DNA from 4 places in the Paenibacillus phoenicis genome. Region 3 is predicted to be linked to each of the others. Evidence: riboswitches for the same ligand, from Rfam matches in the RefSeq annotation. Region 3 holds a riboswitch; each other region holds the start of a gene.
The links. Region 3 has a riboswitch for cyclic di-AMP ahead of U9M73_RS17975 (resuscitation-promoting factor). Riboswitches for the same ligand answer to the same signal wherever they lie in the genome.

Region 1: another riboswitch for cyclic di-AMP. It lies ahead of U9M73_RS13050 (TrkH family potassium uptake protein); the one in region 3 lies ahead of U9M73_RS17975 (resuscitation-promoting factor).
Region 2: another riboswitch for cyclic di-AMP. It lies ahead of U9M73_RS06350 (3D domain-containing protein); the one in region 3 lies ahead of U9M73_RS17975 (resuscitation-promoting factor).
Region 4: another riboswitch for cyclic di-AMP. It lies ahead of U9M73_RS01585 (KamA family radical SAM protein); the one in region 3 lies ahead of U9M73_RS17975 (resuscitation-promoting factor).

What each region holds. Positions count from the first base shown of each region.
Region 1 covers NZ_JAYERP010000001.1:2,756,976-2,759,176, forward strand. Annotated here, with positions in the region: gene U9M73_RS13050 (TrkH family potassium uptake protein) at 1-925, opposite strand, end outside; cyclic di-AMP (ydaO/yuaA leader) riboswitch at 993-1,155, opposite strand; gene U9M73_RS13055 (CPBP family intramembrane glutamic endopeptidase) at 1,505-2,201, shown strand, end outside.
Region 2 covers NZ_JAYERP010000001.1:1,349,958-1,352,158, reverse strand. Annotated here, with positions in the region: gene U9M73_RS06355 (amino acid ABC transporter ATP-binding protein) at 1-571, shown strand, start outside; cyclic di-AMP (ydaO/yuaA leader) riboswitch at 746-914, shown strand; gene U9M73_RS06350 (3D domain-containing protein) at 923-1,615, shown strand; gene U9M73_RS06345 (polysaccharide deacetylase family protein) at 1,709-2,201, opposite strand, start outside.
Region 3 covers NZ_JAYERP010000001.1:3,780,585-3,782,785, reverse strand. Annotated here, with positions in the region: gene rnmV (ribonuclease M5) at 1-157, opposite strand, end outside; gene U9M73_RS17975 (resuscitation-promoting factor) at 306-1,442, opposite strand; cyclic di-AMP (ydaO/yuaA leader) riboswitch at 1,888-2,099, opposite strand.
Region 4 covers NZ_JAYERP010000001.1:360,910-363,110, forward strand. Annotated here, with positions in the region: gene U9M73_RS01580 (cobyric acid synthase) at 1-712, shown strand, start outside; cyclic di-AMP (ydaO/yuaA leader) riboswitch at 736-878, shown strand; gene U9M73_RS01585 (KamA family radical SAM protein) at 1,040-2,201, shown strand, end outside.

The DNA of each region.
Region 1 (2,201 bases), 1.0 Mb from region 3:
CGGGCGAAGCCCCGATAAACATCAGGATGATTATGAAGAATTGCGTAGCCTGACGCAGCGAACCGATATCAAGGGTGACAACCCCTCCCGAACGAGGCGTAATCGATTGGAACATTGAAGCCCAGATTTTGCCGCTCCAACTGAGCGGTTCCAGCGTACGCGAGTTCGTGAATTCGAACACGAAAATGACGATCGTGCCAATCGCAATCAGCGCCCCCGTCATGGACAGCACCACTTTGGAATGAAGCGACAATTTGCGATGCTTGCGATACTCTGCCAGATCGGACAAGACAATAAAACCAAGCCCCCCGGACACGATGAGCAAGATGGAGACGATGTTAATCAAAGGATCGTTAACATAGGGGATTAAACTGCGATTTTCCCCAAACAAATCAAATCCCGCATTATTAAACATCGAAATCGAATGCCAAATCCCATAATACAGCGCCCGGCCAAACGGCATATCAAAGGCCCAGCGAATCGTGAGGAGCACCGCCGCACTGGACTCGATGATCAGGGAGTACATCAGCACCTTGCGGATTAAGCGAACGATGCCTTCCATTGAGCTCTGGTTCATCGCTTCCTGGAGCAGCAGACGGTCTTTCAGCGAGATTTTCCGTTTGAGGACAAGGGAGAACAAGGTGGCCATGGTCATAAAGCCAAGCCCCCCGATTTGTACAAGCATGATGATGACGATATGTCCAAAGGTTGAAAAATACCTTCCCGTATCCACCACAAACAGCCCCGTCACACAAGTTGCCGAGGTTGCCGTAAATAAAGCATCAATAAATGGCATCGGTTCCCCGGACGTCCCAGAGATCGGAAGCATAAGCAGCAGAGTTCCCAACAAAATGATGAGGGCAAACCCAGTCACCAATATCTGCGGCGGAGAAAGGTTAATTTTCTTGGTATGCAACGCGTTCACCTCATCATCGTTCTGAAAAAAACACAAAAGAAAAAAAGCACTGGAAATCCAATGCCTTTCGGTGTTTGGTTCCTGATGCACAGGCCTACGAGGTTAGCTGACGGATTCGGACATGCCCAGTTGCCCTATTCGCGGAACATATCCCCTTGCTGGGAGTTGAAGCTCCGTGAAATTCACCCCAAAATATACGGTTCCCCCGTTTTCATTGCGAAATTCGGCCAATCTTTTCAATTGTTTTCAATCATTTTTCGTCAAATGGATTATATCCCTTATTCCGTCCCGCCACAAAGCTCTATTTTCAAGAAAAAGACCAGAAAAGGACGAAATCAGGGAGTGGGAGGATCAACTTCGCCCCCAATCTGAGTGATGCGAGGGCTTGCCGGAGTTTTTGCCGTTTCTCGTCATTTTTGCCATCCGTCTGGCGCAGGGGGGATAGCTGTGTTATCTTTACTTTGACGTACTTGAGGGAAAAACATACCTCATAATATAAGAAGAGTACGTGTTCCCGATTTCATTCAACTTAATAACAAAGGAGTTTTGCGAGTGAGTTCCCCTTTGACGTCAAATGGCCGCCGCAGGATGAAGACCAAAAATCTGTGGCTGCTGGCCGCCCTAGGATTCATTGTGTTCGTCGCCGTTCAACTGTTTCCGACCACCGATTCGGAGTCCTTGCAGCTGCAGCAAGCAAATGAGGTGATCAGCAAACCGGAAGCAACTGCCCGTGCAAGTGAATTTGTCCAATCCGTACTTGGGATCGACCTGCCGAATCCCACGAAGGATAAAGCATTGATTACATACGAAACGCGTTCCGATCTGTTTGGTTACTTAACCAAAGCCGATCTGCTCGCCCCATACTTAAAAACGTATGACAAGCAATTTCCATATGACGTATTTCGTGTCCGTTACACGGACCCCACCGAATCGTTAAGCGCCGTGACCGTGGATGTCCATATGACCACCGGTCAAGTCGTCGGCTTCGAGGAGATCAGTTCCTCCAGCAACGCCACCAAGCAGATGATGCTTGATGTAGGATCGGAAACCACCGATTCCATGAAGGCATGGGAGGGGGATTTAACGTTAGCGGAGAAAGAAGAGCTGGCACAGCCTTACCTGAACGCCTTTGGATTTAAATCAAGCGATCTGGAGCTGGCCTCCGGTGAAGGGGATGTGGGCCTCCTCTACCATATCAATGGCTACACGTTAGGCGAATCGCAAGCGGAAATCAAGCTCAGCTTCGAATACGGCAAGGTTTCCTCGTTGGAGAGCTATTTTACCG
Region 2 (2,201 bases), 2.4 Mb from region 3:
GGTTCCGACCGAAGGGGAGATCACCTTTGAAGGCGCTTCGATCACCGCCAAGGGACATGACATCAATAAAACCCGCGAGAAAATGGGGATGGTGTTCCAGCACTTTAATCTATTCCCGCACAAGACCGTGATCGACAACATTACGCTCGCGCCGATTCGCGTGAAGAAGCTCGATAAAGGCAAAGCGGAAGCGATCGCCATGGACCTGCTTCGCACGGTTGGACTGGAGGATAAGCGGGACGCCTATCCGGCGCAGCTCTCCGGCGGACAGAAGCAGCGGATTGCGATTGCCCGCGCATTGGCTATGGAGCCGCATGTGATGCTGTTTGATGAACCGACGTCGGCCCTGGACCCGGAAATGGTCGGAGAGGTGCTTGACGTTATGAAGAACCTGGCTGAACGGGGAATGACGATGGTTATCGTTACGCATGAGATGGGATTTGCCCGTGAGGTTGGCGACCGCATCCTGTTTATGGATCAAGGTGTCATTCTGGAGCAAGGTACGCCGCAAGAGGTGTTTGGGGCGCCGAAGCATCAGCGTACGCAGGATTTTTTAAGCAAAGTATTATAAATCTTAAGGACCGTCCGAGCTTCCATTCGGGCGGTTTTTTGTCCTCCGATGGATCGAACGTACGATCTAAATTTACACTCTTTTTACCTTTGAACACAAAAATGTAACCAGTCCAATCAAGCAATTCCGCCGTTTGGTGGGATTTACCTGACCTATTGGTTACAAAATTGTGATATATTAAGTAGGCCGAAACCTGAACTTGAGGTGCGGGGGACGAAAGATGAAAACAGGGGCTGCCTAGCTGACTGTTTTCTTGGGGTGAAGCGTATCGAAGCGATGCGCCGGGAATGATCCTTTTTCCCGAATCCGACAACTAACTCCGCAGGCGCAGTAAAAAGGAGGGCAATTCATTTGAATACTCGTATTTGGTCTAAAATTGCAGCAACGGCGCTGATCGCCGCAAGCCTTACGATTCCGATGCAGACGACTTCCGTCCATGCAGACGCGGTACATAAAGCCGTGGAAGGAGATACTTTTTATCTTCTTGCCAAAAAATATGGCGTAGATATGAATAAGCTCATGGCTGCCAACCCATCCATCAATCCGAAAAATATTTACGCTGGTTTAAAAATCACCATTCCGGGAGTTCAAACCCAAACGACGGGAGTTGCTTCCGCTGCTCCGGCGAAGAAGGAGAGCGCAGCTACGACAACTGCTTCCGCTTCCAAGCTCAAGGTCATGTCTACCGGGAACGTGGTTGAAGCATGGGGGAAAACCTTTACTTACTCGAAAACGATCAATGTGAAAGCATCGGCGTATTCGGCATCAGCTAGTGAGAATGGAAAATGGGGCGCGGTTGACTACTTCGGCAACCCGCTGAAGCTTGGTACCATCGCTGTTGATCCGAATGTCATTCCGATGGGCACAAAGGTGCTGGTGACCGGCCACAACCATGACGGTCTGCCGGATCAGGCTTTTGTAGCTACGGCCACCGATCAGGGGGGCGCAATCAAGGGTAACCGGATTGATATCTTTATTCCCGGCAGCGCAGCAAATGCGAAATCGTTTGGTTTCCAAGATGTGACGCTTTACGTATTAAATTAAACACCTTGTTTAAAAAAGTCGGTCAGAATGTATCCTGGCCGACTTTTTGTGCTTGCTGGCGAAGTGCCTGATTTTCAGATGATTCCCAATACATCAGCGGTATTTGGTCGTATGCAGCAGCTCGGAAAGATCAACGAATTGATACCCCTGTGCCTGCAAGGCGTCGATGATCTTCGGCAAAGCCTGGATGGTGCCGGTTAAGTCGGAGCCAACGCCGCCGCCTGAGTGCTGAAGGATGATCGAGCCGGGCCCCGCCGTGCGCATCACGTTGGAGATCACTTTGTTCTTGTCGATCCCTTTCCAATCCTGTGAATCCACATTCCAATTGACGAGGGTGTAGCCGTTCTTTTTCGCCCATTGAACCTGTTCTTCCTTGATTTCTCCATAAGGCGGCCGAATCAGCTGGGGACGGTATCCAACGACGTTCTGGATAATTTTCTCCGTGCGTAAAATCTCGCTCTGGAACTGCTTAATGGAGCGGTTGCGGAAGTTCGGATGATTAAAGGAGTGATTGCCGATGAGATGGCCTTCGTGATGCATCCGCCGTAACAGGCCGGGAAACTTCTTAGCCCGTGCACCAACAACA
Region 3 (2,201 bases):
AAATAATCACGCCCCGGCGTTCCTGAGCCAAAGCGATTTTCTTTAGCACGGCTTCGCCTATCGCCGAACCCCCGGTCTCAATCGTATCCGCCTCTACGGCTCGTTTAATGGCCACGGTGTCGTCTCGGCCCTCCACCACGATGACCTCTTTGATCATGGATCTGTCTTCCTTCCTGTTCTTGCTTGTCTCCACCAGAATAACAAAAAGAAGAGGATCATATCATCCTCTTCTAATCCACTGTCTTATTCATCATCCTAATACTATCTCATTCCCTCCGCATTGTAAAACGAAAGAGAACGAGATCTTAGTTCAATTCCGGCTTCGTCGGACCGATTACGTATACGGTGCGGCCCTTCTTGCGGCCGAATTTCTTAGCATCCTTCAGACTATCAAAATAGACGTCCATCTTATTTCCATCGATGGCTCCACCCGTATCCTCTGCCTTACGGAAGCCGACTCCTTCGATGTATACCCACCAACCAAGCGGAACGACGTCTTTATCAACGGCAATCGTTCTGCCTTCCGTCACGCGGGTACCCGAAGCCGTACGGGTGCCTATCCCGTCTTCTTCCGCCGAATACGCGGTTAACGTAACATTTTTCAGGATCTTTTTATATTTGAATGAGACGCCACCTTTGGTCGTCATCCCGCTGATGTTCACCGTATTTCCCTTACGGCTTATGCTGGCCGACAGGACCTCGGTAGGTTTCTTCGTGCCGACTGCGATCACCTTCGGCTGAGGGTCCTTGGAGACCTCTTTGCCGAGCCAACGCTTCGCCACGAATTTTCCGTCTTCGTAAGTTTTCTCAATGTTGTGAATGACCAGACCTTCGGTACCTTCTTGAATGACCTTCGTGGTACCTTTTAGCAGCTTGTCGTCCGACGTTTTGACCACGCTAAAGGGCACAGTCTCCTTGCTCTGCACCGTTTGCTTGCTGACCCGAACGACCTTGACATTCAGGTTCTCGGTAACTTTACTGTCCAATGCCGGGGTCACCTTGTCGTCTTCATCCAAAGTGATGCCGAGCTCGGACAATACGCCCTCTACTTTGCTTTGCGTCGTGAAGTGGACTTTCGTGGTGCCGTCCGCGGTCACATTGACCGGCTTGGCGCGTACTATGACAATGCGGTCACCGTTCTTCAGCGAGCTTTCCAGCGGGAGGGATACCGAATCCTTCGCACTGAGCTTAATCGATTGTTCCTCCAGCAGATGAGCTACACTGGATTGGGTTGTCTCCACTGACTGGACATTCCCGTCCACGATCAGGGATACTTCCTTCTGTGCCTGGCTATACAGCCAGATTAGGATGATGATGATTCCCGCGATGGCCAGAACGCCGACGAGCGCTATCTGACGTAAATTCTCATGCTTCCATCGCATTGCGTAAGACATGCTGGATGAGCGTGATTCATGGGTCTCCTCTTTGCGGAAAATGCCCATTTCTTCCGTCCTCCTTCATAGTCCCGCCGTCTAGGTCGATGCATGATAACGATTGACGCGACTACAGTTACTTTTTACAAAACGCCTAAGGTAGTCAAAAAGTCATCTTTTGATCACGAAGCAGGTCAAGAAGTGAATTCAGCATCGAATCTTGAATTCAGCCGGGCCTTCCGTTGCTCACGTACCCCCATGTACGCTGCGCTACTCAGTCCCTAGCTTCATCCAACCTTCTCGGTGCTGAAAACCTGACTTTTTGAACACTGATCTTAAATTTAATCCTAAGCGTTTTGCATCCTGATCCAGTCTCTCCTGCTTGTCGTCACCTCCTGTTTTCCAACAGTATGACGACCCTATTACTTTTATTCAAAACAAAAGAAGCCGGGAGAAAGAGTTAGAGGAACTCCTTCGTGGCTTCTTGAATGTCTTGGGTGTAATAGCTGCACGAGTGACCTCTCTTATTCGCTTACGAGGTTAGCTGTCGGGTTCGGGCGAAAGAGAGCCGCCCTTTCTCAGTACATTCGCTCATGGCGCAATGACCTTGAATTCACCCCAAAGACCCTGGAAAGAAATCAACTACGAACGCGTTAGGCTGCCGCCAACCGCAATCCGTATTGGTTCCCCCGTTCTCCGTCAAAGGAGATTCAGCGAGACTGGTTCATGGAACCAAGCATCGTATGTCTCAGTTCAAACGAACCGAATCGATACTGAAAAGATTCTATCCTGTTTCGATGCAGGTTGTAAAGGACGAATCAACCACGT
Region 4 (2,201 bases), 3.4 Mb from region 3:
TGCGGTGATTTTACCGGGGACCAAGGATACGATCAGCGATCTGGAATTTTTGCGTAGGCAAGGGCTGGCGGAGGCTATTTGCAGCCTGATTGAAGAGGAGACGCGCACCCAGCTGGTCGGAATCTGCGGCGGATATCAAATGCTGGGAGAACAACTGCATGACCCCGAAGGCGTGGAGTCCAATGAACCGAGGTCTGCGTTAGGATTGGGCCTGCTCCCCTTGGCAACAACCTTCCTCTCAGGCAAAAAAACGGTACGGGTGCACGGCTATACGTGCGAGGACCAGCCGATATCGCTGCACTCTAAGAACCGCCGGCTGCCGATCTCAGGCTATGAGATTCATGCCGGCTCGACCCAGCAGCTGCGGGACACTCGTCCCTTATTTATGCTTCGGGTCAATGAGGAGCCAGTACAAGGGTCAGGGACAGCCCCGGAGTTAGAACAGGCTGAGACGCAAACACATCCGGAAGGCGCAGCCCGCGCCGATGGCAGGGTGTTTGGGACGTATCTGCACGGAGTGTTCCATAATGATGCCTGGCGACGTGCTTGGCTGGACGGACTGCGTACGAGCAAAGGGCTCGAACCTTTGGGCGTCACCTTTGTTTCTTCCTCGCGGAAGGAGGAAGCCTTCGATCGGTTAGCGGAGCAGGTTCGCAGGCATTTGCGCATGGATCTCATTTACGACATCGCCGGGATCCAAGGTAAGCTTTGACAAATCGGGTGATGTTAGGGTAGGATAAAAATACGCTTAATTTTCGATGGGTAAAGTCGAAAAGCGGGGGAACCAATCTTTTGGGGCGAATCGTTGTAGGATTAACGTAGGGAACCATCTTTCCCGAGCCCGTCAGCTAACCTCGTTTGCAGTGGATGGGTCATTTTAATATTATTTCAGTCATCAATTAATGACCCTGTTCTTTGAAGCGGGGTCTTTTTGCGTTCTGCAAGACCTTTGACCCGAGCATTCGGCGGAGTACTCGCATTCACTGCAAGTTTCGAGCTTCTTCTTTACGCATCGCACTATTAAAGGAGGAGAGGATTTATGGCTAGTCCGAAGTACATCACCGATATTGCCAAGGTGAGCCAGTTGTCCGAGCAGGAGCGGCAGGAGTTGAAACCGATTACGGACAAATTCGTTTTTCGGGTGAATGACTACTATTTGAATTTGATCGACTGGAATGATCCAGAGGACCCGATCCGCAAGTTGGTGATCCCCAATACGGGAGAGCTGAAGGAATACGGGCGTTGGGACGCTTCCGACGAAGCGGCGAACTATGTGGTGCCTGGCTGCCAGCATAAATACCGCACGACCGCGCTGCTGATCGTGTCCGAGGTTTGCGGCTCCTATTGCCGGTATTGCTTCCGTAAACGGTTGTTTCGCAACGATGTGAAGGAAGCGATGGCGGATGTCACGCCTGGCATCGAGTATATCGCCCAGCATCCGGAGATCAACAACGTCCTGTTAACCGGCGGTGACAGCTTGATTTTGGCTACAAAGAAACTGCGTTCGATTCTCGAACGGCTAAGAGCCATTGAGCATGTAAAAATCATCCGACTCGGCTCCAAAATTCCTGTTTTTAATCCTATGCGTATTTATGAAGATCCGGAATTGCTGGATCTGATTAGGGAGTTCTCCACTGTAGACCAACGGATTTATGTCATGGCGCATATCAATCATCCGCGCGAAATTACCCCTGAAGCCAAAAGAGGGTTCCAGGCGTTACACGACGCTGGGGCTATCGTGGTTAATCAAACGCCGATTCTCAAAGGCATCAATGATGATGCGGCCGTGCTTGGCGAATTGCTGGACCGCTTATCGTGGGCCGGCGTCACTCCGTACTATTTCTTTATCAATCGTCCCGTTGCCGGAAATGCTGATTTCGTGATCCCGCTGAAACGAGCATATCAACTGGTGGAGGAAGCGAAAGCCCGTACATCGGGGCTTGGCAAACGCGTGCGGCTTTCAATGAGCCATTCTTCGGGAAAAATCGAAATCCTGGCCATTGAAAACGGGCAGGCTTATCTCAAATATCATCAGTCCCGGGACGGTGAATACGGCAAATTTATGATTTTGCCTTGCCCGGATGATGCTACCTGGTTCGACGATCTGCCAGGCAGTGAAGCGTACTGGAAGAAGCCGGAATCGAAGCTGGATACGCAGTCGGATCAGCCAACGGAAGACGCTGCAAGCGCAGTGTCCATTA